DNA from 2 places in the Pseudoalteromonas sp. SCSIO 43088 genome. Region 1 is predicted to be linked to the other one. Evidence: predicted binding sites of a transcription regulator. Region 1 holds the regulator's gene; the other holds the start of a gene.

What was found. The regulator LexA, encoded in region 1, represses DNA repair genes until DNA is damaged. The targets are predictions, from matches to a motif close to TACTGTATNNNNATACAGTA.
Region 2: uvrD (DNA helicase II) is a predicted target of LexA. The motif match lies at 11,039-11,058, and genes of this name have one in related genera.

What each region holds. Positions count from the first base shown of each region.
Region 1 covers NZ_CP072675.1:3,606,906-3,623,121, reverse strand. Annotated here, with positions in the region: gene J8Z28_RS16700 (hypothetical protein) at 56-436, shown strand; gene J8Z28_RS16695 (PaaI family thioesterase) at 444-881, opposite strand; gene lexA (transcriptional repressor LexA) at 1,043-1,660, shown strand; gene coxB (cytochrome c oxidase subunit II) at 2,098-3,240, shown strand; gene ctaD (cytochrome c oxidase subunit I) at 3,240-4,835, shown strand; gene J8Z28_RS16675 (cytochrome c oxidase assembly protein) at 4,835-5,365, shown strand; gene J8Z28_RS16670 (cytochrome c oxidase subunit 3) at 5,403-6,278, shown strand; gene J8Z28_RS21930 (DUF2909 domain-containing protein) at 6,178-6,489, opposite strand; gene J8Z28_RS16660 (SURF1 family protein) at 6,504-7,253, shown strand; gene J8Z28_RS16655 (redox-active disulfide-containing membrane protein) at 7,234-7,728, shown strand; gene J8Z28_RS16650 (COX15/CtaA family protein) at 7,749-8,738, shown strand; gene cyoE (heme o synthase) at 8,748-9,656, shown strand; gene J8Z28_RS16640 (SCO family protein) at 9,653-10,270, shown strand; gene J8Z28_RS16635 (STAS domain-containing protein) at 10,440-10,712, shown strand; gene J8Z28_RS16630 (response regulator) at 10,722-11,084, shown strand; gene J8Z28_RS16625 (chemotaxis protein CheA) at 11,100-13,181, shown strand; gene J8Z28_RS16620 (chemotaxis protein CheW) at 13,178-13,663, shown strand; gene J8Z28_RS16615 (methyl-accepting chemotaxis protein) at 13,693-16,020, shown strand; gene J8Z28_RS16610 (CheR family methyltransferase) at 16,086-16,216, shown strand, end outside.
Region 2 covers NZ_CP072675.1:133,781-149,996, forward strand. Annotated here, with positions in the region: rRNA gene J8Z28_RS00670 (16S ribosomal RNA) at 1-565, shown strand, start outside; rRNA gene J8Z28_RS00675 (23S ribosomal RNA) at 844-3,726, shown strand; rRNA gene rrf (5S ribosomal RNA) at 3,947-4,061, shown strand; gene J8Z28_RS00685 (CZB domain-containing protein) at 4,759-5,607, opposite strand; gene J8Z28_RS00690 (ABC transporter substrate-binding protein) at 5,675-6,799, opposite strand; gene J8Z28_RS00695 (GNAT family N-acetyltransferase) at 6,762-8,831, opposite strand; gene uvrD (DNA helicase II) at 8,809-10,974, opposite strand; gene J8Z28_RS00705 (hypothetical protein) at 11,234-11,458, shown strand; gene J8Z28_RS00710 (YacL family protein) at 11,581-11,949, shown strand; gene J8Z28_RS00715 (peroxiredoxin-like family protein) at 11,982-12,611, opposite strand; gene J8Z28_RS00720 (dUTP diphosphatase) at 12,745-13,365, shown strand; gene yrfG (GMP/IMP nucleotidase) at 13,366-14,022, opposite strand; gene nudE (ADP compounds hydrolase NudE) at 14,084-14,656, shown strand; gene cysQ (3'(2'),5'-bisphosphate nucleotidase CysQ) at 14,649-15,446, shown strand; tRNA gene J8Z28_RS00740 (tRNA-Met) at 15,585-15,661, shown strand; tRNA gene J8Z28_RS00745 (tRNA-Met) at 15,708-15,784, shown strand; tRNA gene J8Z28_RS00750 (tRNA-Met) at 15,940-16,016, shown strand.

The DNA.
Region 1 (16,216 bases):
ATACAAAACTGAGTTAAAGTTTCAGTCGATATCAATAGAGGGTAAAAACGAGAGTATGTCGGAAATTCAATTTTTAAATGTAGATCTGGAGCTTGAGTCAAAGCACGATATAAGTGCGCTTGTTGCTGATTTGAAGAAAAACGCCATGGTTTTACATTATGACCAAGATGAATACCGCCAACTAGCACGTATTGAAGCAACCGCAGATATCAGCTCTCCAGATAAAGCAATTAACCAGCTTTGCGAGCTTATTGAGTCTTGCTCGCGCAATGCATTAAAACAGTGGTTATCGTGCTCAAAGCGTACATTTGATATAGGCTTTGAATCAGGTAATTCGCCTAAATGCTTTAACCAACCCCTGCATGCCGATACCTTGTTACGTATCTCTGCAATTGGCGCAGGGATTGAAATTACTATTTATCCTGTTGAAAAATAGCCAGAATTTATCGCTCTACAACAGCTGCGGTCATTCTTGATACGCAGCAAAGCTCTCCTGCGGCATTGGTAATTTTTATATCCCAAACAGAAGTTCGCTTACCTAAATGCAGCGGTCTCGCAGTTGCTGTTAACGTTCCTTTGCGTGACGCTTTCATGTGGTTGGCATTAATCTCTTGGCCAACAGCATAAAACTTATTGAAATCAACCACGAAATTGGCTGCATAGCTTGCCACTGTCTCTGCTAATACAACGTTTGCTCCGCCATGGACCATGCCCATAGGGTTATGATGCTCAGGAATAGCAGGCATGGTTGCCATTAAATAATCATCGCCAATTTCAGTTACCTCAATGCCCATAGTTTTCATTAAAGTGCCTTGACCGGTAATCCCTTGTTCCAGCTCTTTGCAAAGCTCTAACGTGATTGGTTGGTGCCAAATACTCATTGTGTTTCCTTAGCCTGCTAATTAAAGCTAATACCTTATGGCATCTTTCGGTGTGGTTCAATGTTAGTTTTGTAGCAATATGATGGGGTTAATTTAAATTTGCGATTTTCAAATAACTGTATATACTCACAGTTAAATGTACTGTATGGAAAACCAGTTGTATGCGCCCATTAACTAAACGCCAATCGCAAATTTTAGAACTAATTAAAGTCTTTATTAAAGATACAGGCATGCCACCTACGCGTGCTGAAATAGCTCAAACATTGGGTTTTAAAAGTGCCAACGCTGCTGAAGAACACCTAAAAGCACTGGCAAAAAAAGGCATGATCAAAATGAAGCCTGGGGCGAGTCGCGGTATTCAGTTAATTGAAGAAGATGAGCCAGAGCAACTAGGCTTACCTTTAATTGGCCGTGTTGCAGCCGGTGAACCTATTTTGGCGCAAGAGCATGTTGAAAGTCACTGCCAAGTTGATCCTTCATTATTTAAACCTGCTGCCGATTTCTTACTGCGTGTAAATGGTATGAGTATGAAAGACATTGGTATTATGGATGGCGATTTGCTTGCAGTACATAGAACACAAGTTGCTGAAAACGGGCAAGTAGTTGTAGCTCGAGTCGATGAAGATGTAACAGTTAAGCGTCTAGAAAAAGCGGGTCGCAAAGTACTTTTACACGCTGAGAACGAAGAGTTTTCGCCTATTGAGGTTGACCTTGAGCATGAGTCGTTCAACATCGAGGGGTTAGCGGTAGGTGTTATTCGTAACGCTGACTGGATGTAAACGTTCCCAATTTGGTGCATTAAATTGACTCAATTTGGTGCGCCACTGAAATTTTACTACTTAATTAGGATTTGTGAATCCTTACTCTTCATTTAAAGCCTTATATAGCGCAGTTTTCCTCTCTTTTTATATTTCGTTCTTACTCCTAAACATTAAATAAAGCGCTGATTATAGTTGTTATTTCTGCACCAAAATAAACATTTATTATCATTAAAACTTGCTTATTGGTCATTTTTTAACTAATTGGTTAATACACTGTATTAACACCTAATTAATAAAAAGACACAAAAATGTGCGAGGTGTTAGTCATGGGGTCGGTATCATAAGTGGGTCAAAATGATACGTAGTCGCTCTGAACAATAAGAAAAACGAATGGGCACCTTGTTGTATCGCCTTTTCGCTTTGCGTCTTGCAATAGCATCTAAAGGAGCCGTCACATGGGTAAACTGCGTTACGCCTTGTGGCTTATATTGTTTGCACTTCCTGAGCTTGCATTGGCAAATAGCCAATACAATATGCGTAAAGGGGTGACCGATATAAGTAATAATGTTTATGAGTTACACATGACGATATTTATTATCTGCTGTGTAATCGGCATCATCGTATTTGCGGTGATGTTTTGGGCTTTAATACACCACCGTAAATCCAAAGGGGCCAAGCCTGCCCAATTTCATGAAAGTACAAAAGTTGAAATACTTTGGACTGCCATTCCATTTGTCATCTTAATCGCCATGGCTGTGCCTGCCACAAAAACCTTAATTGCCATGGAAGATGCCTCTAAAGCCGATATCACCATTAAAGTGACTGGCTCACAATGGAAGTGGCATTACGAGTACATGGGCGAAGACATTGCTTATTACTCGATTCTATCTACACCTAAAGACCAAATAGACAACCAAGCAGAGAAAACTGAGCATTATTTGCTTGAAGTAGATAAACCGCTAGTACTTCCTATCAATAAAAAAGTTCGCTTTTTAATGACCTCAGACGATGTAATTCATTCATGGTGGGTGCCTGATTTTGCGGTTAAAAAGGATGCAAATCCTGGGTTTATCAATGAAGCGTGGACACGTATTAACGAGCCAGGAGTATACCGTGGTCAATGTGCTGAGTTATGCGGTAAAGATCATGGCTTTATGCCTGTTGTGGTGAAAGCCTTACCTGAAGATGAATTTGCTAATTGGCTTGCAGATGCCAAGCAAGAAAAAGCCAATGCGGCCGCAGCAGATGCTGCTTTGCTTGATCAAACATTACCGAAAGAAGAGCTTATGGTCTTAGGTGAACAAGTGTATATGGCAAGCTGTGCTGCATGTCACCAACCTACCGGTATGGGCTTACCAGGCGTTTTTCCAGCACTTAAAGGCAGCCCGATTGTATTAGGTGATGTAAAAGATCACATAGATATCGTATTACACGGTAAGCCTGGCACAGCAATGCAAGCGTTCGATAAACAGCTTTCAATTAAGCAACTTGCTGCGGTTATTACTTATAAGCGAAACGCGTGGGGTAATGATACCGGCGATGTTATCCAACCGAGTCAAATTCAAGCCGCGATTGATGCAGCAGCGGAGGCGAACTAATGAGTAATGTTATTAACGAGCAAGCAACAGGGCATGCGCATCACGACCATCATCATCCAGCTAAAGGTTTTAAGCGTTGGCTTTACACTACCAATCATAAAGACATTGGTAGTTTATACCTGATTTTTTCACTCACCATGTTTTTAATTGGTGGAGCGATGGCAATGGTGATCCGCGCTGAACTGTTTCAGCCTGGATTACAGTTAGTTGATCCGCACTTTTTTAACCAAATGACTACCGTACATGGTTTGATCATGGTGTTTGGTGCTGTTATGCCTGCATTTACTGGGCTTGCAAACTGGATGGTACCTATGATGATAGGCGCACCAGATATGGCCTTACCACGTATGAATAACTGGAGCTTTTGGATTTTGCCATTTGCATTTTTAATCCTATTGGCTTCGTTACTTATGCCTGGTGGTGGTCCTGCGTTTGGTTGGACTTTCTACGCACCACTATCAACAACTTACAGCAACGATAACACTGCACTTTTTGTGTTTGCCGTACATATCATGGGTATCAGCTCAATTATGGGTGCGATTAACGTTATCGTGACTATCGTCAACCTAAGAGCGCCAGGTATGACGTGGATGAAGCTGCCGCTATTTGTTTGGACATGGTTAATCACTGCATTCTTGTTAATTGCTGTTATGCCAGTTCTAGCAGGGGCGGTCACTATGGTGTTGACCGATAAATACTTTGCAACCAGCTTTTTTGATGCAGCCGGTGGGGGCGACCCTGTGATGTTCCAGCACATTTTCTGGTTCTTCGGTCACCCCGAAGTGTACATCATGATTTTGCCGGCCTTTGGCATTATATCGACTATCGTACCGACCTTCTCGCGCAAAAAGCTATTTGGCTATGCGTCTATGGTGTATGCAACTTCATCGATTGCGCTGCTAAGTTTTATCGTTTGGGCACATCATATGTTTACCACAGGGATGCCTGTGGCAGGCGAGTTGTTTTTCATGTACGCCACCATGCTTATCTCGGTACCAACGGGCGTTAAAGTGTTTAACTGGGTGGCCACCATGTGGCGAGGTTCGATTAGCTTCGAAATTCCGATGATGTTTGCAATCGCCTTTATTGTGTTATTCACCTTAGGTGGTTTCTCTGGCTTGATGCTTGCGATTACACCAGCAGATTTTCAGTATCACGATACCTATTTTGTGGTGGCTCACTTCCATTATGTGCTTGTGACGGGGGCTGTGTTCTCAATTATGGCGGGAGCCTATTATTGGCTACCGAAATGGACTGGCAACATGTACAACGAAACGCTGGCGAAATGGCATTTTTGGTTATCGCTAATCAGTGTCAACGTGTTGTTCTTCCCTATGCACTTTGTTGGCCTTGCTGGTATGCCGCGTCGTATTCCTGACTATGCTCTGCAATTCGCTGACTTTAACGCCATTATCAGTATTGGTGGTTTTGCATTTGGCTTATCGCAACTGTTGTTTGTATTGGTGGTATTTAAATGTGCTCGAGGTGGCGAAAAGGCACCTGCCAAAGTATGGGATGGGGCTGAAGGTTTAGAGTGGGAAGTCGATTCTCCAGCGCCTTATCACACCTTTGAAACACCGCCGGAGATTAAGTAATGAACCATGCACCTTTGCTAAAAAAACTGCTGATTACATGCTTGCTCATGTTCGCATTTGCTTTTGCAATGGTGCCGCTTTACGACGTGTTTTGCGACGTTACAGGGTTGAATGGTAAGCCATCATTAGAAAAAGCGAGCGCGAGTGAATCAATAAATACACAGCGCCAAGTTGATGTCAGCTTTACCACTCACGCCCAAAGCGGCGCGCCATTTAAGGTGCAGTCTGAGCAATACAGCGTGGCGGTACAACCAGGTGCCATGCGTGAAGTTAAATTTTCAGCAAAGAACACCAGTAATGAAGACAAAGTCATGCAAGCAATTCCATCAGTATCACCGGGTAAAGCGGCAAAGTACTTACATAAAATAGCCTGTTTTTGCTTTGATCAGCAGCCAATGAAAGCCGGTGAAGAAATGGAATTTACCTTGTTGTTTTATGTTGATACAGAGTTACCCGACGATGTTGAGGAACTGACGTTGTCGTATACCGTGTTTGATATTAGCGGGCATGTTGTGGCTAAAAACGATTAAAAGCCGCCAAGCTAATTGCTAATTGGGAGCAAACAAAATGAATCAAAATTATGAAAAATACTATGTTCCAGCCGAGAGTCCTTGGCCAATAGTTGGTGCCATCGCGATGTTTTTAATTGCTGTCGGTGCTGGTTTAACTGTGATGCAAGTAAGTGGTGAGGGCAGTAGTGGCCAGTATGTCTTGTATCTAGGCATTGCCATATTAATTTATATGGTTTTTAGCTGGTTTAGAAACGTTATTGAAGAGTCTCATAAAGGGCTTTACTCAGCACAAATGGACCGCTCCTTCAGACAAGGTATGAGCTGGTTCATATTCTCTGAGGTTATGTTCTTTATGGCGTTTTTTGGCGCTCTTTTTTATGCACGTATGATTTCGGTGCCTTGGCTCGGTGGCGCTGGTAATAACGCTATGACCAATGAAGTGCTCTGGCCAACCTTTGAAGCCGTATGGCCGCTATTAACTACGCCAGCGGGCGAGACCACACAGGCTATGGGCTGGCAAGGTCTGCCTCTGATCAACACGCTTATTCTGCTTACCTCATCGGTCACAATTCACTTTGCTCATGTTGCGATAGAAAACAATAAGCGCGGCGCCCTAAAGGTATTTTTATCTTTAACCGTGCTGTTAGGTGTGATTTTCCTTGGCTTACAAGTTTACGAGTATATGCATGCTTACCAAGATTTAGGTTTGACCTTAGATGCGGGCGTTTATGGGAATACCTTTTTCTTGTTAACTGGCTTTCACGGTATGCACGTGACACTAGGCACCATTATTTTATTTGTGGTGCTGCTGAGAATTTTTAAAGGCCACTTCACGAGTGAAAAGCATTTTGCCTTTCAAGCGGCTGCTTGGTATTGGCACTTTGTTGATGTGGTGTGGTTGTGTTTATTTGTGTTTGTGTACGTGCTGTAGCTTTGTGAAGCGGCGACGGGTTGGTGTGAATAAAGCCCAATTTCATTGCGGCAATGATGAGCACCAGCACAATACCTGAAAACAGCACTCGACGACCTAAGTAATGCGACATGGGTTTCGAGTGCTCTTTTGCTGACATCATCACAAACAGCGCTCTAAATAGGTTGAACAGAATATAAAGTAATAACAAAACAATAATGATTTTAATCATATTAGGTATTCCAAATGCAGTTAATTTTATGGCGTAAACAAAAGCTTAGCTCAATTATCGCAATTTGCGTTGTGATACTTGCAGTGCTTATTTGTTTGCGACTAAGCGTTTGGCAATACCAGCGAGGCGAGCAAAAACAGCAGCAACTAAGCCAGTTAGCCGTTTCGAAAGAGCAAGGAGTTTTGAGCTGGCAAGAGCTGCAAAGTTTACCTAGAGAGCTGAATAAAACGGGCTTGCAAGTCAAGGTCTCTGGCGAGGTAAATAAACAACAGTACTGGCTGCTTGATAATCAAATTTATCAGGGGCAAGTGGGCTATGACTTACTAGTAGCGATGACAATTGCAGGTGAAAGCGTGCCTTTAATCGTTAACTTTGGTTGGCTAAAAGCTCCAACAAACCGTAGCCAGTTGCCAACCGTTGTGTGGCCAGAATCAACAAGCTTTACGGCTACTGTGCAATTGAAACAAGGCAGCTTACAAGGTTTCACACTTGCCGATGAGATTGGTGCAGAGCAAGGCTGGCCTAAGCGTATTCAAGGCATCGACTTAGCAATTTTTAGTGCTCAATTAGCAAAGCCCTTACAAGACTTTATTGGTTATCGCAATGAAGCAGATGGTATTGCAACCCCGCATTACCAGAGTGTCGTGATGGGGCCAGAAAAACATTACGCCTATGCCGTGCAGTGGTTATTAATCGGCTTAGCGTGTGTTGTTATTGCTTATTTTGCGATGAGAAGGAGAGGTTATGAAAATAAACCCGCTTAGTTTATTCGTTTTATGCTGTTTTGTGCCGCTGGCACTTGCTTATGCAGCATTAAAGCTTGAGTGGTTACCGAGTGGTTCGAGTAATCATGGTGAGCTTTTAAGCGAAGAAGTTAAATTAGCTGATTGGCAACAAGGCGATCCTAAACAATGGACAATTGCGCTTAATTACCCAAAAGAGTGCAGTGAAGTTTGTGCAAACCAATTAGCCAGTCTAGATAACCTATATGTCGCTTTAGGTAAAAATCAGCAAAAAGTGGATGTGGCGGTACTGACAAATCAACAGCAGGTATCGGCAAATTGGCGTCAATTAGCAGTAAGTCCTGCGCTCAAAGCGGGAGACTTATACTTGGTTGATCACATGGGCTTAGTGGTTTTGCATTACCCCTACACGGCTGAGCCAGAACAAAACAGACTGATTCAAAAAGGCTTACTTAAAGACTTAAAGAAACTACTTAACTATGCGCGTTCAAGTTAAACCTCATTAAGGGGATAAAGATGTATAAAAATTATAAATATTTAGTCTTAATTACGGTTTTCTTCTCTATCTTAGTTGTTGGGCTTGGTGCCTATACACGGCTGAGTGATGCTGGGCTTGGTTGCCCTGACTGGCCTGGTTGCTATGGATTTTTAACTGTGCCAAAACATGAAACTGCTTTGTTACATGTTGAACAAAACTACCCTGATATGATGTTTGAAGCAGCAAAAGCATGGAAAGAAATGATCCATCGCTATTTTGCCGGTGCCCTTGGTTTACTTATTTTAGCCTTGTTTGTTTTTGCCTGGTTAAAACGCCAATATCCAAATACGCCGGTTAAACTGCCATTAGCACTATTATTATTGGTGGTATTCCAAGCCGTATTGGGCATGTGGACTGTCACTATGAACCTACAGCCTTTGGTTGTTATGGGGCATTTGCTCGGCGGTTTTAGTATCTTGTCGTTGCTGTTTTTATTGTATCTACGTTTAAAGACCGACCCTGTTGCTAGCAGTGATAGCGGCGCAAAGCCATATTATCAGTTAGCGCTGGTGGGCTTGGTGGTGCTAATACTGCAAATTGCGTTGGGTGGCTGGCTTGCAGCAAATTACGCCGCTCCGCATTGTAATGGCTTACCGCTGTGTAGCTACGGACAACCGTTTTCTTTGAAGAGTGTGTTTCAGCTACCGCTTGAGCACAGCACCTATGAATATGGCGTTTTATCGCAGCAGGCGCGTATGTCTATTCATCTGCTACACCGTATTTGGGCGCTGGTTACTTGTGTGGTGTTAGCGCTGATCATGTGGCGCATATATTCACGCTGTTACTCTCGAAAAATTAAGCACTGCACAGTCACTGTATTAATCGCTTTGTTGTGCCAAATCTGTTTAGGTCTAGCTGTTGTGCACTGGCACTTCCCATTAAGTGTAGCGCTTGCGCACAACCTAATGGCCGCATTGTTACTGCTTAGCATGGTAAGACTATGCTTCCACTTAAAAATAAGAACCTAGGAGGCTGTGATGGCATTATTACTAAGCTCAGAAAAATCATTATTTATTCAAAGCTCAGAGTTACTTAAAGATTACTTAGCTATCAGTAAATTTAAAGTAGTTGCCATGCTTGTACTAACTGCTTGGGTTGGTTTGGCATTGGCTCCCGATGTTGGGCGAGGGGTATTTGTGCAGCTTGCAAGTTTGCTAGGTATTGGCTTGCTGTCGGCTGCTGCTGCCGTGATCAATCATGTTGTTGATAGTGAAATCGACAGCAAAATGGCACGTACACGTCATCGTCCTGTGGCAAAAGGTCGGCTCAGTAAACAACATGCTTTGAGCTTTGCTGCAACTATAGGAATACTAGGTTTTGTTATGCTTATGGTATGGGCGAATACACTCACCGCCATTCTTACTTTGTTTGCGCTTGTCGGCTATGCCTTTATTTACACCTCATTTTTAAAGCGTGCCACACCGCAAAATATTGTTATTGGTGGTTTGGCAGGTGCTATGCCGCCGTTGCTAGGGTGGGTATCTGAAACAGGCCATATGGCCGCGGCTCCTTGGCTGTTAGTGATGATTATATTTACTTGGACTCCCCCGCATTTTTGGGCCTTGGCGATTGCACGTAAAAGCGATTATGAGCGGGCAAAAATCCCTATGTTGCCTGTTACTCACGGTATCGAATTTTGTAAAACTTGCGTTGTTGGCTACAGCATTTTGCTTGCTTTGGTATGTGTGCTGCCTTATTTAATTGGCATGTCAGGGCTAATTTACTTATTAGGTGCAAGCGTTTTAAACGCGATATTCATTTATAAAGCGTTAAAACTAAAAATTGCCCCAAAAGATGATACAGCAATGGACTTATTTCGTTTTTCAATCGTGCATTTAATGCTACTCTTTATCGCCTTATTCATTGATAAATGGTTAGTTTTATGACGCGAATCGTCGCTTTTTTATGTTTCAGTGCGGTATTGTTTGTAACCGGTTGTGGTAAAAACAACACCGCTCCTGAAGTCGAAGCACTGGTTTATGAGCAAGCAAAGCTGATTAGTCCGTTTTTATTAACCGATCAACATGGTGCGCCCGCTGATAACAGTCAGTTTATGGGGCATTGGAATTTGGTCTTTTTAGGCTACACCAGTTGCCCTGATATATGTCCAATGACATTGGCGAAACTAACGGCAGTACAAAAGCAGTTAAGCCAAGATTACAAAGTGCAGGTATGGTTTGTTGCCGTAGATCCAAAACGTGATACAACCGAAAAACGCAAAGCCTACATTGATTACTTTAATCCTGATTTTCTTGCAGTATCAGGCCCACACAAACAGCTTTTTCCATTTGTCAGAGAGCTTGGCTTAATTTACGCAATTAACGATAGTGATGAGCAAGAGTATGCAGTTGATCATAGCGCGTCGGTAGTGATGGTTGATGGCGATGGCTCGGTACGTGCGATTTTTAAGCCTGAATTTAAACAAGGCAGCGTGCCATTAATAAACGCCACAACTTTGACTGAAGAGTTCAAAAAAATAGCAGATTATTACGCAAAGTAAACTTTCTTGGTTAAGGGAGTCATTTTCCGCAAAAGAAAAGCTTCCTTTTTTGATATAAATGTCTAAGCTACTAAAAAATTTTACTATTTTTTGATTCAAATTATGGCATTTTTATTTAGTCAGTCTAAGCTTTTGTTATGAATTGTTTAAAGCAGGGAAGGTATAAGTAATGTTAAAGCTCCCTACAGAATTAGCTATTAGTCAGGTCGAAACACTCCATCAAGATTTGCTACAAGAGTTGTCAGCAAATGATGATATCTGTTTGGATATCAGTGAAGTGACCCGTGCTGACACAGCATCAATTCAGCTTTTATGTGCATTACAGAAGCATTTACTTTCGGTGCAACACAAAATTATTTGGGTTGGCGAGAGTAAGCCGTTGCAACAGGCAATTAATAGTTTGGGCTTAAGCCATTATCTTGTGCTTGAGAATGCCAATTAAGAGGTTTTTATGAAAAGAATTTTAGCAGTAGACGATTCTGCATCTATGCGCCAAATGGTTGGTTTTACGCTTAAAAAAGCTGGCTTTGATGTGACAGAAGCGAAAGACGGCAGCGAAGCTTTAAATATCGCAAAACAACAAGGCTTTGATGCTGTTATTTCTGATGTGAATATGCCGGTAATGGATGGTATTACCCTTATTCGTGAATTACGTAGCTTACCTAATTACAAGTTCACACCTTTACTGATGCTGACTACAGAGTCGGGTCTTGATAAAAAGTCTGAAGGTAAAGCTGCTGGTGCAACTGGTTGGATTGTTAAGCCATTTAATCCTGAGCAATTGTTAGCGGTATTGAAAAAAGTGATTCGCTAATAATAGGAGCGGGGCATGAGTATAGATCTAAGCCAATTTTTTGAAGTATTCTTCGAAGAAAGCTTCGAAGGACTCGACGCTATGGAGGCTGAGTTATTAAACTTAGTGCCTGGCGAAGAAGACTTAGAGACCATAAATACAATTTTTCGCGCTGCGCATTCAATAAAAGGAGGTAGCGGTACCTTTGGCTTTAGTGCTGTTGCAGACTTTACTCATGTTCTCGAAACCCTTTTAGATCAAATTCGTGAAGGTTCGCGGGATCTTACTGCTGAGCATGTAAATTTACTTTTAAAATCAGTTGACTGTTTACGGGCTTTACTCAGAACTTTACAAGCTGAGCAGCAGCCAGACTTAACTGAAGCTGATGAATTGCGTATTAAATTTGAAGAAATTCTTGGTATGCGTGCTGCAAGTAAAGCACCAGAGCCAACGCAAGAAGCTGTTAGCGAAAGCAGCTTTAATACCTATCAAATCGATTTCAAACCACATCATCACTTATTTAAAACCGGTAATGAACCACTGTACATGATCAGTGAGTTGGCTGAGCTAGGTGAGCTTGAAACACAAGCCTTTCAAGATGATGTGCCTGATATCACTAACCTTGCCCCTGAAGACTGTTTCTTATCGTGGCGCTTTTTCTTAACCACAGACAAAGAGCAAAGCTGCATCGAAGAAATTTTCGAATGGGTTGAAGATGACGCTGATATCACCATCACCCTATGTGGTGGTTTGTTTGGTGATGAAGAGGTTGCCGCTGTTGAAACTGTTGCTGAAGAAACTGCGCCAGCAAAAGAGGCTGAGCCTGCAGAAGTTAAACCAGCTACTGATTCTAAAAAGCCAGCGCCAGTTAAAGCAACCACAGCCAATGCAGAATCAACCTCAATCAGGGTTGGTATCGACAAAGTTGATTCATTGATCAACATGGTGGGTGAATTAGTGATTACCCAAGCGATGTTAAGTCAATTGGGTGAGCAAGAGATCACTGAAGCAACTATAGCCTCATTACAAGAGGGCTTAGCACAACTGGCACATAATACCCGTGACTTACAAGAAAATGTCATGCGTATTCGCATGTTGCCAATAAGCTTTGTGTTTAGTCGCTTTCCTCGCTTAGTGCGCGATATCTCGCAAAAGCTTGATAAACAAGTCGAGCTTAAATTACTTGGTGAACAAACCGAACTAGATAAAACCGTGATGGAGAAGCTTTCTGATCCTATGGTGCATCTAGTGAGAAATTCCTTAGATCATGGTTTAGAAACCGTTGATAAACGCGTTGCAGCGGGAAAAGACCCTGTTGGTACTGTAACGCTCAATGCGTTTCATCAAGGTGGCAATATCGTTATCGAAATTATGGACGATGGTCAGGGCCTGAACACCACTAAAATTCGTGAAAAGGCGATTAAAAACGGCCTAATTTCAGAAACTGATGAGTTGTCTGATAACGAAATCAACGAGCTTATTTTCTTACCAGGATTTTCTACAGCCGATCAAGTCAGCGACTTATCAGGTCGTGGCGTTGGTATGGATGTAGTAAGGCGCAATATCGAAGCACTTAGCGGCTCTGTTGAAGTGGCTTCTGCACCAGGCGTGGGGTCGACATTTACAATTCGCTTACCGCTAACGTTGGCTATTTTAGATGGGCAGTTAGTCCGAATTGCTGAGCATACTTACATCATCCCGCTGATTTCGATAATTGAGTCATTGCAAATCGATATTAGTAAAGTGAGTCGGGTAGGCAAAGACTTAGATGTGCTGCGCTTACGTGACGAATATATTCCAATCTTAAGGCTTTATAATATTTTCAATCATAAAGGGGCGATTGAAACGCTTGATAAAACCCTGTTGGTTGTCGTTGAGAGTGACAACCAAAAAGTAGGTTTATTAGTTGATGACTTATTGTCGCAACAGCAAGTGGTAATCAAAAGCTTAGAGGCCAATTATCAAAAAGTTGATGGTGTCTCGGGGGCGACAATTCTAGGGGATGGTCGTGTTTCTTTGATTGTTGATATTAGTGGTTTGATTAAATTATCTGGGCTTAGAAAGCCTGGGAGCCAAGAATTGATTATTGAATCAAAAGCGAATTTGGAGGCGTCATGATTGCACAGCACGACGACCTGCATAACAAACTAAACCTTGAACAAGATCAAGATGTAAAACAGTTTTTAACCTTCTTCATGGCTGAAGAAGAGTATGGTGTTGATATTTTAACGGTGCAAGAAATTCGCAGTTGGGAAGAAATTACGGTGATCCCTAATTCACCGGATTTCGTCAAAGGGGTTATCAACCTGCGCGGCACCATAGTGCCGATTATTGATTTAAGGCTACGTTTTGGTATTTCAGCCATTGAATACGGACCGTTAACCGTTGTAATTGTTCTAAAAGTACAGCTTGAAAATACATGTAAAATTATGGGCATCGCCGTTGATGCCGTCTCGGATGTCTATAGCATTGCTGAGCATGAAGCGAAGGCAGTGCCACATTTGTCTGACTCAGACAACGCGCAATTTGTTGCGGGTTTAGTCAATGTGGGTGAGAAAATGGTCGCATTACTTGACCTACAAAAAACAATGGACATTTAACTGGGTAGATTAACAAGAAGGTGAAGGGTATGGGATGGTTTAGCAGTCCTAAAAATGTTGAGTCGGAAAATGATTTAGTTATTGCGGCACTTAGAAAGTCGCAAGCGATGATTGAGTTTCAACCGTCGGGGCAGATCATAACTGCCAATGCTAATTTCTTAAACACCATGGGTTACCGACTCGAAGAAATCCAAGGGCAACACCACTCTATGTTTGTTGCTGAAAAAGAGTCGCAAAGCCCTGAGTATCAACAGTTTTGGCAGCGATTACGCAGCGGTGAGTTCTTCACTGATGAATTTAAGCGTGTCGGTAAAAATGGCAAACAAGTTTGGATCCAAGGTACCTATAACCCAATTATTGATAGCAATGGTAATGTCACTAAAGTTATCAAATTTGCTACAGACATCACACCGCAAAAAGAGCTTGAACGTCAGTCAAAACGTGATGCTGATTTATCAAATGCGCTGCGTGTATGCCAAGCTAATGTGATGATTGCCGATAACGATTTAAAAATTATCTTTGTTAATGAGCAAGTAAAGCAAATGCTGCAAGCTCGCGAATCAACTTTACAAACAGTGCTACCTAGCTTCTCTGTGGCGAATTTAGTGGGTACGTGTGTTGATGATTTTCATAAACAACCATCACATCAACGTGAATTACTAAAAACATTATCTGAACCATACAAAACCACATTGCGTTTGGCGGGGCTTATTTTTAGCTTGATTGCGACTCCTTGGGTGAGCGCTTCGGGTAAGCGTTTAGGTACTATTGTTGAGTGGCAAGATATTACTGATAGCGTAAATAAAGCGGATGCTGAAAAGCGTGCAGCAGAAGAAAACTTGCGAGTACGCCGAGCACTTGATCGCGTGGCAACTAACACCATGATTGCTGATTCTGGTAACAACATTATTTACATGAACGAAGCCGTTCTGAACATGATGAAAATTGCTGAAAGTGATTTACGTAAAGATTTACCTAACTTCAACAGTAATAATTTAATTGGTCAAAATATTGATGTGTTCCATAAGAATCCAGCACATCAACGTAACATGCTTGCTAAGTTAAGTGATACGTACAGTACTGAAATTCAAGTCGGCGGCCGTACTTTTGGTTTGGTTGCAAACCCTATTTTTACCCCAGACAACGAGCGTATTGGTACGGTTGTGGAGTGGGAAGATAGAACAGCTGAAGTCGCTATTGAAAAAGAAATTGCCGGCCTTGTTGCTGCAGCGGGTAGTGGTGACTTAGAAGCCCGTGTAGAAGAAGCGGGTAAACAAGGTTTCTTCTTACGTCTAGCGCAGGGCTTAAATAGCCTAGTTAGTATTGTTGATGATGCAGTAAAAGACACAGGCAATATGCTGGATGCTATGGCGAACGGTGACTTATCAAAACGTATTGAGCAAGACTACCAAGGCTCGTTCGATAAGTTAAAACGTGATGCAAATGCCACGGCTGATAAGCTTACTGAAGTGATTAATCGCATTAATACTTCGGCAACGCTGGTTGCCAGTGGTGCAGAAGAAATCTCACAAGGTAATGCTGATTTAAGTCAACGTACTGAAGAGCAGGCTTCATCACTTGAAGAAACAGCATCAAGCATGGAAGAGATGACCAGTACGGTTCGTCAAAATGCTGATAATGCTAAAGAAGTGAATGAACTTGCTGAAGAAACACGTACTAAAGCACAAAAAGGTGGCGAAGTTGTAAATCGCGCTGTAACCAGTATGTCGGCAATTAATGAATCAAGTAAGAAGATTGCAGACATTATCAGTGTCATTGATGAAATTGCTTTCCAAACAAATCTACTTGCGCTTAATGCCGCTGTCGAAGCAGCACGTGCAGGTGAACAAGGCCGTGGTTTCGCGGTTGTTGCTGGTGAGGTCCGTAACTTAGCGCAACGTTCAGCAGCTGCAGCAAAAGAAATCAAAGAATTGATCCGAGACAGTGTTGGAAAAGTTGAAGATGGTACATTACTGGTTAATGAATCGGGTTCAACATTACAAGAAATTGTTACTGCAGTACAAAGAGTTACTGCAATGATTTCTGATATTGCCCAAGCTTCTGAAGAGCAAAGCTCTGGTATTGAGCAGGTCAATAAAGCCATTGCCCAAATGGATGAAATGACCCAGCAAAATGCAGCATTAGTTGAAGAAGCCTCTGCCGCGGGTGAATCAATGGCAGAGCAAGCGAATGATATGCGCCGCTTGTTAAACTTCTTCTCGTTATCGAATAACGAGATGGATATTACAAGCCGTGCAAGTTCAGCGCCTGCAGCTAAACAGCCAAGCTCACCAGTACGTTCGGCACCTAAAGGTAATAACTTTGTTGACCCTAGTGATGAGTGGGAAGAGTTTTAAAACTCTTCCCAATTAAATTCTAACTAGTTAATTGCATCTAATGTTACAGCTGCAGGGTCAAGCACATGAAAGAGTTTTTACTAACGGATAGTGACTTTAAAGCTATTTCGTCACAAGTGTACGATGCTTGCGGCATTGTTTTAGCTGAGCATAAGCGCGAGATGGTTTACTCGCGCTTAGCAAGGCGTATTCGCCA
Region 2 (16,216 bases), 420 kb from region 1:
ACCTTACCTACACTTGACATACAGAGAGCTTACCAGAGATGGTTTGGTGCCTTCGGGAACTCTGATACAGGTGCTGCATGGCTGTCGTCAGCTCGTGTTGTGAGATGTTGGGTTAAGTCCCGCAACGAGCGCAACCCCTATCCTTAGTTGCCAGCGATTCGGTCGGGAACTCTAAGGAGACTGCCGGTGATAAACCGGAGGAAGGTGGGGACGACGTCAAGTCATCATGGCCCTTACGTGTAGGGCTACACACGTGCTACAATGGCGCATACAGAGTGCTGCGAACCTGCGAGGGTAAGCGAATCACTTAAAGTGCGTCGTAGTCCGGATTGGAGTCTGCAACTCGACTCCATGAAGTCGGAATCGCTAGTAATCGCGTATCAGAATGACGCGGTGAATACGTTCCCGGGCCTTGTACACACCGCCCGTCACACCATGGGAGTGGGTTGCTCCAGAAGTGGATAGTCTAACCTTCGGGAGGACGTTCACCACGGAGTGATTCATGACTGGGGTGAAGTCGTAACAAGGTAGCCCTAGGGGAACCTGGGGCTGGATCACCTCCTTATACGATTTAGAACTTATTTGTTCGTAGTGTCCACACAGATGATTGTTAGTTAGCTAAACCGTTTGGTTTAACTAATTAATATGCTCTTTAAAAATTTGGAAAGCTGATATTAAAATTCTTATAGATATTCGTATCTATAAAGAGTTTTCAAAAGTAAAAAATATGCCATTAATCGAAAGATTAATTGGTATCTACTTTAGTATTCTCATCATTATTTGATGAATTAACTTCTGGCGAAGTTAACAGCTGTCACTAACAAAGACCCGTTTGGGTTGTATGGTTAAGTGACTAAGCGTACACGGTGGATGCCTTGGCAGTTGGAGGCGATGAAGGACGTATTAACTTGCGATAAGCCTAGTCAAGCTAGTAAAAAGCGCTTGAGACTAGGATTTCCGAATGGGGAAACCCACCTGCTTGCAGGTATCTTGCACTGAATACATAGGTGTAAGAGGCGAACGCGGAGAACTGAAACATCTAAGTACCCGTAGGAACAGAAATCAACCGAGATTCCGGAAGTAGCGGCGAGCGAAACCGGACCAGCCCTTAAGCTTATTATGTGTTAGTGGAACATTCTGGAAAGTTTGACGATACAGGGTGATAGTCCCGTACACGAAAATGCATCTTAAGTGAAATCGAGTAGGTCGGAGCACGTGAAACTTTGACTGAATATAGGTGGACCATCATCTAAGGCTAAATACTCCCAACTGACCGATAGTGAACCAGTACCGTGAGGGAAAGGCGAAAAGAACCCCTGTGAGGGGAGTGAAATAGAACCTGAAACCGTGTACGTACAAGCAGTAGGAGCCCTTCGAGGGTGACTGCGTACCTTTTGTATAATGGGTCAGCGACTTATATTTTGTAGCGAGGTTAACCGATTAGGGTAGCCGTAGGGAAACCGAGTCTTAACTGGGCGTATAGTTGCAAGGTATAGACCCGAAACCCGGTGATCTAGCCATGGGCAGGTTGAAGGTTGAGTAACATCAACTGGAGGACCGAACCCACTAACGTTGAAAAGTTAGGGGATGACCTGTGGCTAGGAGTGAAAGGCTAATCAAACCGGGAGATAGCTGGTTCTCCCCGAAATCTATTTAGGTAGAGCCTCGGACGAATACTTACGGGGGTAGAGCACTGTTAAGGCTAGGGGGTCATCCCGACTTACCAACCCTTTGCAAACTCCGAATACCGTAAAGTACTATCCGGGAGACACACGGCGGGTGCTAACGTCCGTCGTGAAGAGGGAAACAACCCAGACCGCCAGCTAAGGTCCCAAAGTCATAGTTAAGTGGGAAACGATGTGGAAAGGCCCAGACAGCCAGGAGGTTGGCTTAGAAGCAGCCATCCTTTAAAGAAAGCGTAATAGCTCACTGGTCGAGTCGGTCTGCGCGGAAGATGTAACGGGGCTAAACTATGCACCGAAGCTGCGGATTCATACTTTGTATGAGTGGTAGGGGAGCGTTCTGTAAGCCGTTGAAGGTGTACCGGGAGGTATGCTGGAGGTATCAGAAGTGCGAATGCTGACATGAGTAACGATAATGCGGGTGAAAAACCCGCACGCCGGAAGACCAAGGGTTCCTATCCCATGTTAATCAGGGTAGGGTAAGTCGACCCCTAAGGCGAGGCCGAAAGGCGTAGTCGATGGGAAACGGGTTAATATTCCCGTACTTGGTATAATTGCGATGGGGGGACGGAGCAGGCTAAACAAGCATGGCGTTGGTTGTCCATGTGAAAGTGAGTAGGTTGAGAGTTTAGGAAAATCCGGACTCTTAAGACTGAGACACGAGACGAGCACCCAAGGGTGTGAAGTTGTTGATGCCATACTTCCAGGAAAAGCCTCTAAGCTTCAGATTATACCGAATCGTACCCCAAACCGACACAGGTGGTCAGGTAGAGAATACTAAGGCGCTTGAGAGAACTCGGGTGAAGGAACTAGGCAAAATTGTACCGTAACTTCGGGAGAAGGTACGCTCCTATCTGTGATGAGACTTGCTCTCTAAGCGGACGGGAGCCGCAGTGACCAGGTGGCTGGGACTGTTTATTAAAAACACAGCACTGTGCAAAATCGCAAGATGACGTATACGGTGTGACACCTGCCCGGTGCCGGAAGGTTAATTGATGGGGTTAGTTTTCGGACGAAGCTCTTGATCGAAGCCCCGGTAAACGGCGGCCGTAACTATAACGGTCCTAAGGTAGCGAAATTCCTTGTCGGGTAAGTTCCGACCTGCACGAATGGTGTAACCATGGCCACGCTGTCTCCACCCGAGACTCAGTGAAATTGAAATCGCAGTGAAGATGCTGTGTACCCGCGGCTAGACGGAAAGACCCCGTGAACCTTTACTACAGCTTGGCACTGAACATTGACCCTACATGTGTAGGATAGGTGGGAGGCTTTGAAGCAGAGACGCTAGTCTTTGTGGAGCCGTCCTTGAAATACCACCCTTGTAGTGTTGATGTTCTAACGTTGGTCCCTAATCGGGATTACGGACAGTGCCTGGTGGGTAGTTTGACTGGGGCGGTCTCCTCCCAAAGAGTAACGGAGGAGCACGAAGGTTGGCTAAGTACGGTCGGACATCGTACGGTTAGTGTAATGGTAGAAGCCAGCTTAACTGCGAGACAGACACGTCGAGCAGGTACGAAAGTAGGTCATAGTGATCCGGTGGTTCTGAATGGAAGGGCCATCGCTCAACGGATAAAAGGTACTCCGGGGATAACAGGCTGATACCGCCCAAGAGTTCATATCGACGGCGGTGTTTGGCACCTCGATGTCGGCTCATCACATCCTGGGGCTGAAGTCGGTCCCAAGGGTATGGCTGTTCGCCATTTAAAGTGGTACGCGAGCTGGGTTTAGAACGTCGTGAGACAGTTCGGTCCCTATCTGCCGTGGGCGTTTGAGAATTGAGAGGGGTTGCTCCTAGTACGAGAGGACCGGAGTGAACGAACCGCTGGTGTTCGGGTTGTCATGCCAATGGCACTGCCCGGTAGCTACGTTCGGAACTGATAAGCGCTGAAAGCATCTAAGCGCGAAGCAGGCCTCGAGATGAGTTCTCACTAGACTTTTAAAGTCTCTGAAGGGCCGTTGAAGACTACAACGTTGATAGGCAGGATGTGGAAGTGGTGCGAGCCATTAAGCTAACCTGTACTAATTACCCGTGAGGCTTAACCATACAACGCCAAACGCGTTTTATGACAGCGTAACAGACAGAAGTTAAGAAACTAAAGTAGATTTTACGAAGCTGTAAGCCATAAGCTTTAAGCTGTAAGAAAATATCAGATTTCCAGATTTATGTAGGGTGAACCGCAACGCTTAACGCGAAATCAGTTCACCTTGCGCAAAGGACTCGTAAGCGCTACGCGCTTTGTCGAGAATCCTTTCCACGCCTTTTGCTTGGTGACAATAGCGTTTTGGACCCACCTGACCCCATGCCGAACTCAGTAGTGAAACGAAACAGCGCCGATGATAGTGTAGCAGCTGCTATGTGAAAGTAGGTCATCGCCAGGCTCCAAATAAGAGAAAGCCCGATTCGAAAGAGTCGGGCTTTTTTGCGTCTAGAGCTATCCATACAACGTGCCCTATTCATTCTTCAGGTAGGTTGGGTAGAGCGCAGCGAAACCCAACGAGTTAGCGAGTTGCTAGTTAGCAAGGGTAAAGTTGAACTGTGGTGTTGTTTAGTACAGAGTCACCCTCAGCAACAAACCCCGTAGGAGGCACTTCAGTGCCGAATCAGACCATAACAAACACATTCACGGCTAAATAGTTAGCGAGTTGTTAGTTAGCAAGGGTAAAGTTGAACTGTTGGTTTGTTTAGTACAGAGTCACCCTCAGCAACAAACTCCGTAGGGGGACTTCAGTGCCAAATAGACAAGAGACGTCAGATAATAGATGTTAGTTGATCTTCCGGGTTGTTATGTAACTGAGTCACCCTCAGCAACAACCCCCGTAGGAGGCACTTCAGTGCCGAATCTAGACCAAAAAATATATTCATGGCTAAAGCCATTCCTACAAGTACACTTTGCCTAGAACCTAGAACCTTCGTTAGAGGAAGACGCAGCACCAAACACCCACACCTCGCGGCTGATCGCTGACGGCTGAAAGCTGATAGCTCTGCCTTGGGTTTCGCTGCGCTCTACCCAACCTACGCCAGACCTTTCAACTTTCCCCTCACTAACTTTACTCTTTCTAACTCGCTAACTAGGGACTAAAAAAGCCCATACTCTTCGGTTTCTTCTGCTTCGTGGCGCATGAGGTGCTCTGGGCGGAAGATGGCACTTGGGTCTAATAATAAGCTGTGTTTATGCTTCATTTTGATTAGTCCGCGCATCATGTTTTTAGTTTGCGGATCAACATCAAAACCAACCGAGGTAAGTTGGTCTAACGGTTTGATGTCTTCTTTTTTTACGTTGATATTGTCTTCTACTTTGTCGACTAGAAGGCCTATATGAGGTGTTACGCCGTCTTTTGTGGTGAAGATGATGATTGGCTTGTAATCAAGAATGATCTGCTCACGTGCCGATTCAAACAATCTAATAAGCTGGTTGAATGTTTGGCGCTTTTTCTCTGCAAATAGGCTAATCACCTTGTCGTGAGGTTGGCTTTTTTGCAATTCTAATAACTCACCGGCCATAGCATGTAATTCACGGTGTGGCTTATCAAACTTGGCTAAGATACTTTGTAAGTCTTCGTTATCGGTTTCAAAGTTGTTATACCAACGACCGAATGCACATTTGTCTGGATCTGTGGCTTTTGTAAAAGGTGCACCTGTCACTAAGCTATTTTCTAAGGCATCTAGCCAATCTAAATGGTCTTTTTCTCTTTCGACTAAAAGGTCGGATAATTCGGCATTGGTCTCTTTGGTTGAGTGATTGTTTAATACAATTCCTAAATCAAAGATAGGCGTTGGGGTTTCCATATAATCTTTAACCCCAATGAAGCTTTTATTTTCATTTGGCAACGACGTTAAATTTCCTTCGTAACGCTCAGTTAGAAGAATATCGAGAATTTTTAGTGAAATGGTCTTTTGGCCAACTCGAAAATTAATCAGATCCATATTTCCCTCAAAGCCTTGTTAAGTCTCTATAGCATAGAACATTATTGTAATTTAGTCGTAGTTTAACCTAATTACTTTTAAAATATGAGCGGTAGATTTTTTTGTTATTTCCAGAAGTGTGAGTGTTAAATAGATCAGCGAAATCTGATGTGTCGGTAAAGAGGCGATTTAGCTCAGTCAGCAGACATTGATTGTTTAGAGGCGTTGGACATTTTTGGGCAGCGCTAACCAATGCAACGGCATTCAAATAACCTTCAAATATAATTCTATTCGCACTCGTGTGATAAGGCTCGATATCTTCAATAAACTGCTTACACCAAGGATTTTTACAGTTATTAGGGTCGGGAACCACTTCAGTGACCATAATGCTGGCTGGCTGTTTAACTCGCTGATATAAGTCATGACTCGATACGAAAGATACTGAAGTATAGTCTGGGTTGAAGCTTTGTTTGTTCGCTGCATTAACAAATTCAGCGAGAGGCTCGTAGGTGCCGACTAAACAAATTGCGGTTGCCTTACTTTCTTTTAGAAGCGCTAAAGCTTTTGAAATATCATCACTATTGCGCTTAAATCGCGTGACTTCTACAGGTTTAATACCATGTATTTTTAGGGCGTTAACGAGATTGCTCTCTACCATATAACCAAACTCATCGGCTTGGATCATTAAGCCAATTTTTTCATGCTTACGCTCCTTAACTAGGTAGTTAATTTGCTCTATGGCTTCATCTTGGTAGCTCGCACGAAGATTAAATACATTCGGCATTGAGCTGTTATGTAAAAAGTCAGCGCCTGTAAATGGCATGAGAAATGGAATACGGTGTCTATCTAGCAGGGGCTTAATTGCATGGGCTGTTGGTGTGCCCATAGAGCCAAAAATCGCATGGATCTTTTGATCAAATAAAAACTCGCGTGTATTCACTACGGTATTTTTTGGCTCGTAGCCATCATCAGCTAATATCAGATCGATATTTTGCCCATTAATACCGTTTTCTTTGTTGATTTTATTAAAGTAAATATTACTGCCAAGCGCCAGTTGTTCGCCTATTTGCTTAGCAGGTCCGGTGAGCGCAGTGGACATCCCGAGTTTAATGGTAGGCTGTGCGTGTTCAGCTAAAGCTATCTGAGGTAGCAGCAAGGTACAAATACATAAACACTTAATGGCTGTTATTTTGAAGTGATTTATAGTGAGCATACCAACCTTGCACTGCGGTTTTGAACTGTGAGTCTAAGTCTTTTTTACCTGTAAAACCGGCTTCTTCGATTAAGCTATTTACAGAGGTTTGCTGTAATACTAGTCGAATAAGGATGAATTTTGTATGTTCATCTAATAAATTTAGACTAATTGGTGTGCTCCAAATCATTTTCCATAGCAATGGCTGTACTTGGAAGAGGCTAATGTCACCGGTTAACAGTCGCTCAGCTCTTGTATTTAAGGCAGTAGAATAGTCAGTTTTTGGTAAGCCTTTGAATAGTTCTGCAATAAGCTGCCAAGGAAGTGAGCTAAAGTGACCAAGGAGTTGCAAAGACAGGTCTTGTTTAAATTCCTCTATTAAGAGTGCTGTGCTATCTGTGCTTTGCTTATCTAACGCTTTAATCACTAAAGCAGCATGTTCGGCCGTTGCTTTGTCATGACTAAATCCAAGCTTAACAATATTAAAGCCATTACTTTGCCAAAACTTAACTAACGCTGCATTTGCGCCAAAGCTGGCACCAAAATAACTGCAATTATTTATTTGGCTTTCGCAGTAGTTTAACAGGGCTGAGCCAATACCTTGTTGATGACATTCAGGTGCAACAGCTATTCTCACAACTCTCGCTGAGCGTTTACACAAGTCTTCTGTATTTCGGCTCAATTGAGTCAGAGTTTGCGCCATTAAATGACCATGAGGCCTGCGCTTTCCTTTTATTACTTGCTCTGCGATTTCTGGTGCTAAGCCACCCTCAATAGCGATTAAGCAAACGGCTTTTAATGCATTTTCTTGTTTGCAGATCGATAGCTGTAACTCTGGGGCATCAAGCAATTGGCGTAAGTCGTTTACCGTGGTTTGGTAATGAGCCAGCGCCAGTATCGCCATAATTTGGCTAAGTAGCTGCTCATCTTCAACGAGTTGATCCTTGCTTATGTTTTCAAATTGGTAAGACTTACCACTCTGCGTATCTAGGTACTTTGCATCGAGTAGTAATAGTTCGCGTAGGCTATTTTCGAGAGGGTCATGTTTAGCAAAACGAATTGGCTCATCCAAAGTAATAGTCTTTAGAGATTTATATTGGCTACGTAAGTAATGTAAAAAACGTAACGTGTAACCACGCCCATTCCCTTCATAACCAACCATAGTGCTCGCAAATACGATTCGTGGATAACTTTTTAGTATCTCTAATAGCATAGGAACCGGAATCGCCGCAGCTTCGTCGACAAATAACAGATCGCAATCAGGCTTTTCATGTAGCAGTATATCTGGCGCAATATAGCTAAGGTTAGCTAGTTCTTTACAGTTTTGCTCTTTGCTAACACCAAGCTCAGCGGCTAAATGTTTAAAGCTTGTTTGTACGGCTTTGGCTTGGGTGGCACAAATAAGGATTTTTTTATCTTGAAGACTTGCTGCTGCAAGTCCTAAAGCAGCTGACTTACCACGACCTCGGTCTGCACTGATCACAAAAGGGCGATTAGCGCGCCCTGTTGCGGTTTTAATAATTTGCTCAACACATGCTTGTTGTTGCTGATAATTTATCTCTGCAGTTGCTGACGATACTGATTGGTAAATAGGAAGCGAGTGCTCAGAAAAATAATGTGGCTGCAATTTTAGCTTGGCGAAAAAACGCTGATTAAAAAAGCTGTGTTTAATTTCTTCGCCATAAGAGGTAATACTTGTGAGTGCTGGGTCTTGCCACTTATCGTCATCGGGCAGCAATAATATCAGTACACCGCCTGCTTTTACGGTACCTGCAAGCGCGGCTAGTTTATCGGCATATAAGCCGCTAAAACCATCAAAAATTGCGTGATGAAACTCTTGGCCAAGAATTTGGTGAGCATGTTTTGGAAACTCACTATTTGCTAATAATGAGCTGCTACTGAAAACATAGCTATTTTTAAGCGCTAATTGGTTTGCAAACTGGTAGCACCAAGTTTGGCTGCCTTGCACAATGACAAGCTGGCGATGCTTTGCAATCACCAGATCATTACACAGTGCTGTTAAATACTCATTATAAGGCTTGAAGTCTTGCATACTGTGTTACAAGCCATTTGTTGCCTAGGTCGTCAAAGTTCACTTGAATACGTGACTGTGCGCCGCTGCCTTCGTAATTGAGTACGGTTCCTGCGCCGAACTTGGCGTGTAATACGCGTTGTCCTAAGTTAAAGCCGCTATCTTCAAATGCGGCATGTGTTACTGATGGACTAAAACGACCTGCCGCAGGCGGTCTTGAAACCTGTGTTTTAATACGGATTTCTTCGATACAGTCTTCAGGCATTTCACGTAAAAAGCGTGATGGGCTATGGTATTTTTCTTGTCCGTATAAACGGCGACTTTCTGCGTGGCTAATATATAGTTTTTCCATCGCGCGAGTCATACCAACATAGCAGAGGCGGCGTTCTTCTTCTAAACGACCAGACTCTTCATTACTTTGTTGTGATGGGAACATGCCTTCTTCAACACCAACCATAAATACCAGTGGGAATTCTAGGCCTTTTGCTGAGTGCAGAGTCATCATTTGTACCGCGTCTTCGTGCTCGTCAGCTTGACCTTCGCCAGACTCTAGTGAGGTATATGCCAAAAAGCCCTGTAGTGGTGAGCTGAACTCTTCATCTTCAGGGAGTTCATATTGACCACAGGCACTAATAAGCTCTTCTAAGTTTTCTACGCGGGCACGGCCTTTTTCACCTTTTTCAGCTTGATACATTGCCATTAACCCCGAGCTTTGAATGGCGTATTTCGCTTGCTCTTCTAAGGTGAGATCGCTGATTTTATCTTCGATATGCTCAACAAGTTCTAAGAATTTAGTGACGGCACTTGCTGCACGGCCAGATAGATGCTGCTGCTCTACAATAGCCTTTGCGGCATACCAAAGTGGCAATGATTCATTGCGCGCGCAATCACGGATATGGCTTAGCGTTTTATCACCAATGCCGCGGGCTGGGGTGTTAATAACGCGCTCGAAAGCAGCATCATCTTGACGGTTACCCACTAAACGTAAATACGACAGTGCATCTTTGATCTCTTGACGTTCGAAGAAGCGCATACCGCCGTAAATACGGTATTTTAAGCCTTCTTGTAGCATTGCTTCCTCGAGTACACGAGATTGCGCATTGTTACGGTATAAAATGGCGGCGTCTTGTAATGCATTACCTGCATTTAGCCAGCTACGTAATTTGCTGCTAACAAAGCGCGCTTCGTCTAATTCATTAAACGCAGCGTAAACAGAAATAGGCTCACCATCATTGCCGTCAGTCCACAGGCTTTTGCCCATGCGTTCAGCATTGTTTTTGATCAGCGCATTTGACGCTTTTAATATTGTTGCCGTTGAACGGTAGTTTTGTTCAAGGCGAATGGTTTCGGCTTCGAAGTCAGTTAAAAAGCGTTTGATATTCTCAATTTTTGCGCCACGCCAGCCATAGATACTTTGGTCATCATCGCCTACGATCATAATACTGTTGGTGTTACCTGCGAGTAATTTTAACCAAGCGTACTGGATTGTATTGGTATCCTGGAACTCGTCTACCAGCATGTGGGCAAAACGCTGTTGATAGTGACGTAAAAGAGTAGGGTGATTCTTAAGTACTTCGTAGCAGCGCAGCAGTATTTCTGCAAAGTCGACTAAACCTGCACGGTCACAAGCCTCTTGATATGCAGCATAGACTTTCAGCATCATTTGCTCATTAATATCGTAGGCTTGAATGTCTTTAGGACGTAGACCTTCATCTTTTTTCGCGCTGATATACCAACCAAATTGTTTTGCTGGCCACTTTTTATCATCGATGTTCATCGCTTTAAGTAAGCGTTTGATCATACGTTGTTGATCGTCAGAATCTAAGATTTGAAAGCTTTCAGGCAAGTTTGCTTCACGGTGATGGGCGCGTAAAATTCGGTGAGACAAGCCATGGAAAGTGCCAATCCACATACCACCAACAGGTGCTTTTAACGTTTCTTCTACACGAGTGCGCATTTCTTTCGCGGCTTTGTTAGTAAAGGTTACCGCAAAGATGCTGTATGCAGAAGCTTGCTCAACTTGCATGAGCCATGCGATGCGATGAACAAGTACTCGAGTTTTACCAGAACCTGCACCTGCAAGTACCAGCATATTTTGCAATGGGGCTGCGACTGCATCCCGTTGTTTGTCATTTAAGCCATCGAGTAATTCAGAAACGTCCATCGTTACGCCTTTTCAATCTATAATGGGTGGAGTATAACAGGTGTTTATGCAAGGCTAAATAAAATACTGTTTTTATAAACAGCTATTTTGGCAAGTTATTAAAATTGCAGTATAAAAATTGTGAATTTGACCGATTTTTAGCTAAAAGAACTAAAATCAAAATAACGCTACTTTTTAACACTTTGATTTGTAAGTCATAATAAGTTGGCATAAAGTGTGATTATAAAAAGTATAATCATTAAAAACTACAGAGGTTAGTATGGCAGAGCAAGGTTCTGGCGGTAATGTAATCGCAGCAATATGTAATATCTTTTTTCCCGGTTTAGGGCAATTGGTACAAGGTCGTTTAATGGCGGCTATTGCATTCTTTTTAGCATGGGTTATTAGTGGTGCACTAATTTATGTGGCAGTTGGTTTTATTTTACTGCCAATCGTATACCTATGGGCGATTATTGATGCTGCGCGCTTCAAATCGCGACTCTAGCTATTTTAAATAGCACAAATTCGAGCGCCACTTAGGCGCTCGAGTTGTTTTAAGGCGACTAAACTCGCCACGTTTAGCTGCAAACGGTATAATTAGTAGATAACGTATTAAGAGTACCCTCCATGGAATATCAATTTATCCGCGACCCTATTAGCGGTTTACGCATTAAAATTTCCTCTGAACACGCCATTGTAGGCCGTTGGCTAAACGAAGAAGTCGGAAAAGAAAAAATCGCGATGGTGCAAGCGTTGATCTCTGCTGTTAAGAGCAGTCATGAGTCTTTAACCTTACAAGGTCAAGAAATTGATTTGATCTTAAGTAAAGACGAAGCGCTATTCGAAGCGCATGCATTACATCAAGACAACGAAGACTTAGTTGCCTACCAAGATGATGATTTAATGCTTGAAGAAGAAGGCTTATGCAGTGGCTGTGGCTTTGAAGATTTTGTTGATTTAATTGAATCTTGGCAAGAATTTACACAAAGCCGATAAGCAGAAGCATATCCTGCTTATCGGTAGCTAATTTATTGCTCGCTCACTGATTTAACAGCGGCTAGTAATAAATCTTCTGTTAAGCGTACTTTGTAATTTGGGTTGGCGTATTGAAAATGAACTAACCCATTTGTATCTATCACAAATACTGCGGGTACTGGCAGTGCTACTTTTGGCTCACCTTCTAACGAGACAAAGTTAACCCCAAGCTTATTACGGTAAATCTTTGCTGTTTTGTCATCTAAATAAAATGCTAAACCTAACGTTTGCGCCAAAGTAAGGCTGTCGTCAGAAAGCAATTGATAGCTAGGAGCTGTAATTTTTGTTTCAGCGAGTTTTTCAGGGCTATCTGGTGAAACGGCAATTAGTTGCGCGTCTAAGCTTGCTAATTCTTTCTCTATTTTTTGCACGCTGGCCAATTGTTTTGAACAATATGGGCACCAGCCACCACGATAAACAATCAGCACGGTAGTTTTTTCTTTAAAGCGCTCAGCTAGCGAGACGGTTTTACCGTATTGGTCTTTCAATTCAACATTTGGCACCGTTAAGCCAGGTAATAACGGACTAACTTGCTCTGCTGACTCCGCAATATTGGTCGCAGTTGCAGCGATAACTTGGCTTGATAGTACAAACAGTGCACTAATGAGTAGAGATTTAAACATGGGCTTCCTCGGTTATTTTTATCAACTGCAAAGATGACCTGATTGTTGCGGGATTTATTTCATCTTTACCTACATCAAACTCAAATTTAACTGTAGTATATAGGCAAATAAAAAATGCAAGTTGGGATAAAGAATGTCTGCTAATTTACAAAAACTCGTTGTTATGCTCGAGATGCAAAATGCGATGAATACCAAAGTTCATGAGCAATGGTTTAGCCAAGGTTTTGAATGGTATCGTGCAATTTGGGTTGAGTGTGCTGAAATGCTTGACCACTACGGTTGGAAGTGGTGGAAGAAACAAACCCCAGATACAGAACAAGTTATTTTAGAGTTAGTTGATATTTTCCATTTTGGTTTATCTTTACGCATTGATGGTGAAACCAGCTATGAGCAGTTAGCTGCGCAACTTGAAACTGAGTTAAGTGCACCAGTTCAAGCCGATGATTTTAAACAAACACTCGAATTATTAGCCGCATCAGCTGTTGCTGAAAAGAGTTTTAATGCAGCTGCATTTGCAGGTTGTATGGCGCAAATCGGTATGGATATCGATGATTTATACCGTGGCTACGTTGGTAAAAACACCTTGAACTTCTTCCGCCAAGATCATGGCTACAAAGACGGTAGCTATATCAAGGTGTGGAATGGCCAAGAAGATAACGAGCACTTAGTTGAAGTGGTAAAAAGCCTCGATACAGAGCATGCAGATTTTGCAAAACTTGTATACCAAGGCTTAGAGCAGCGTTACCCGAAGTAATCATTCAACGTGTATAAGCTCGCGAAAGTCGATGGTTGATAAAAAGCCATCGAACTGCTTATGCGGTTGCTGACTATCAGGGTTGGCAACCGCAAGTATATGACCAATACCAAACTCTTTTGCCGCATCTAGCACGGCAGGGCTGTCATCCACAAATAAAGTCCGTTCCTTATCAAACTGCCATTCTTGATGTACTTGTTGCCATAATGGTTGATGCTCTTTACTCACGCCATATTGATGAGTTGAGATCACACCATCTAAATAATTATCGATAGCAGTATGTTCAAACTTTAACATGGCACAATCTGGGTGCGCGTTAGTAAGCATGATCAATTGTTTGCCTGCTTTTCTCAGTTCAGTTAAGAATGGCGGAACATCTTCACGAATTCTGATTAAATGTTGAATGTCACGTTTCAGCGCCATAATTGGTAAATCAAGTTGTTGTTGCCAATAATCTAAGCAGTACCAATTAATTTGTCCGTGAACTTGTTGATAACGATGTAAAATGTCAGCTTTTGCTTCGTCTAAGCTGATTTTATGTTTACGCGCATATTGCTCGGGAATAACAGTTAGCCAAAAGTAATTATCGTAATGCAAATCGAGTAGGGTGCCATCCATATCTAACAACACAGTATCGATTTTTGACCAATTTAACATAGGCAATTCACTTTAAAAGATTTATGATGAGCATAACTGCCATGATAGCAAATTAATGCCAATGACACAGAAAAAGCATCCTACACCACCGCAAATTTTGTCTAATGAAGTTGTCGCTAAAAGTCGACTATTTACTGTTGAATCTCTCGAATTGAAGTTCTCAAATGATGAGCAAAGGCAATACGAAAGAATTCGTGGCGGTGGCAGAGGGGCAGTTATGATTGTGCCAGTAACGGCCGATAACGAACTGTTATTAGTGCGAGAATATTGTGCAGGCACCAATGATTATCAGTTGGGTTTTCCAAAGGGCTTAATTGACCCAGGCGAAACACCACAACAAGCTGCAGACCGTGAGCTTAAAGAAGAAGTTGGTTTTGGTGCTAAGCATTTCGCTGAACTTAAAAAAGTCAGCATGGCGCCGAGTTACTTTAATGCCACTATGCATATTTTATATGCTGAAGATCTCTACCCTGAAACCTTACCTGGTGATGAGCCTGAACCGCTTGTCGTTGTAAAATGGCCAATAACTGATTGGCAATCATTATTGCAACAAGAAGACTTTACTGAAGCACGAAGTGTCGCAGCTTTGCTATTATTAACAAAGTACTTAGAGTCGGGAGCGGGCAATGAATGATTTTTTAGAACCGTGTATTCGGTTAGCTGAGCAAGCAGGCGATGCCATTATGGCCATTTATCAGCAGGATGATATTGGTGCTGAGCAAAAGTCAGATCATACTCCGGTCACCAAGGCTGACTTAGCATCGAACGATGTATTAATGGCTGGTTTGAAGACCCTAGCCCCTGATATTCCAATTATGTCAGAAGAAACACCTATTCCGGCGCTGGCAGACAGAAAAGATTGGCACCGTTATTGGCTGCTTGATCCTATGGATGGTACCGGGGAGTTTATTCTCGAAAGCGGTGATTTTGCAGTTAATATCGCTTTAGTTGAAAATAATCGCCCAGTACTGGGTGTTATCCATTGGCCAGCGAAACAAGTGACTTATTTTGCTAGTTATCAAAATGGCGCATTTAAACGTGAAAATGGCCAAGATCAGCAAATTTCGGTAGCAACACCCGATAATTTAACCTTAGCTGTAAGCCGCAGACAAAAAATTGAAGCGGTCAGCCAGTATTTAAATACTCAGTTTGCGACGGTGGCATTAGGCTCATGTTCATTAAAGGCTTGTATCATCGCAGAGGGTAAAGCTGATTGTTTTTTACGTATCGGGCCAACGGGTGAGTGGGATACTGGGGCGTCACAAGTGATTGTAGAAGAAGCTGGTGGCTGTATTACCGATGCCGAATTCAACCCGTTAACTTACAATCAACGAGAAAGCACAGAAAACCCTGACTTTATTGTGATGGGTCACCCTGATTGGGAGTGGCAAAAAATGATTAGTCCCCATCAGCGTGCTTTTTAGCTTTGTTTTGGGTGCTTTTTGTTCGTTTGAGTTAAATTTGTCACTATAACCCTTGATTTCTAATCTTATTGCTATATGATAGCGCTCTCTCTGAAACAGGGCAGCAATAACATGCTTATGTTACTTAGAGATTACAGGCGCGGGATGGAGCAGCCTGGTAGCTCGTCGGGCTCATAACCCGAAGGTCGTCGGTTCAAATCCGGCTCCCGCAACCAACTTCTTAAATTAAGTGAGAAGTAAAATAAACTTAATAATTTCAGGCGCGGGATGGAGCAGCCTGGTAGCTCGTCGGGCTCATAACCCGAAGGTCGTCGGTTCAAATCCGGCTCCCGCAACCAATTTTTATAAAAATTGGTGCAATGTTGGAACTATAAAGGTCGTCGTCACGGCGTGAGGCATTCACTCTTCACCTTCACAGCTCCCGCAACCAATTCTCTGAATTGGCTGACTTCTTAAATTAAGCAAGAAGTAAAATAAACTTAATAATTTCAGGCGCGGGATGGAGCAGCCTGGTAGCTCGTCGGGCTCATAACCCGAAGGTCGTCGGTTCAAATCCGGCTCCCGCAACCAACTGAAATTATATAATAGGCACGCGAAAGCGTGTTTTTTTATGCCTGAAATTCAGGTTCAGAGCCCGAAGGTCGTCGGTTCGCCCTCAAAATTCACCCGTTAATTCTACGGGTAGGTTGGTTTGAGCGCAGCGAAACCCAACACAATCCATGCAAGCCTTTTCTTTAGTAAACCCAAACCACCATAAAGCACTCCCACGA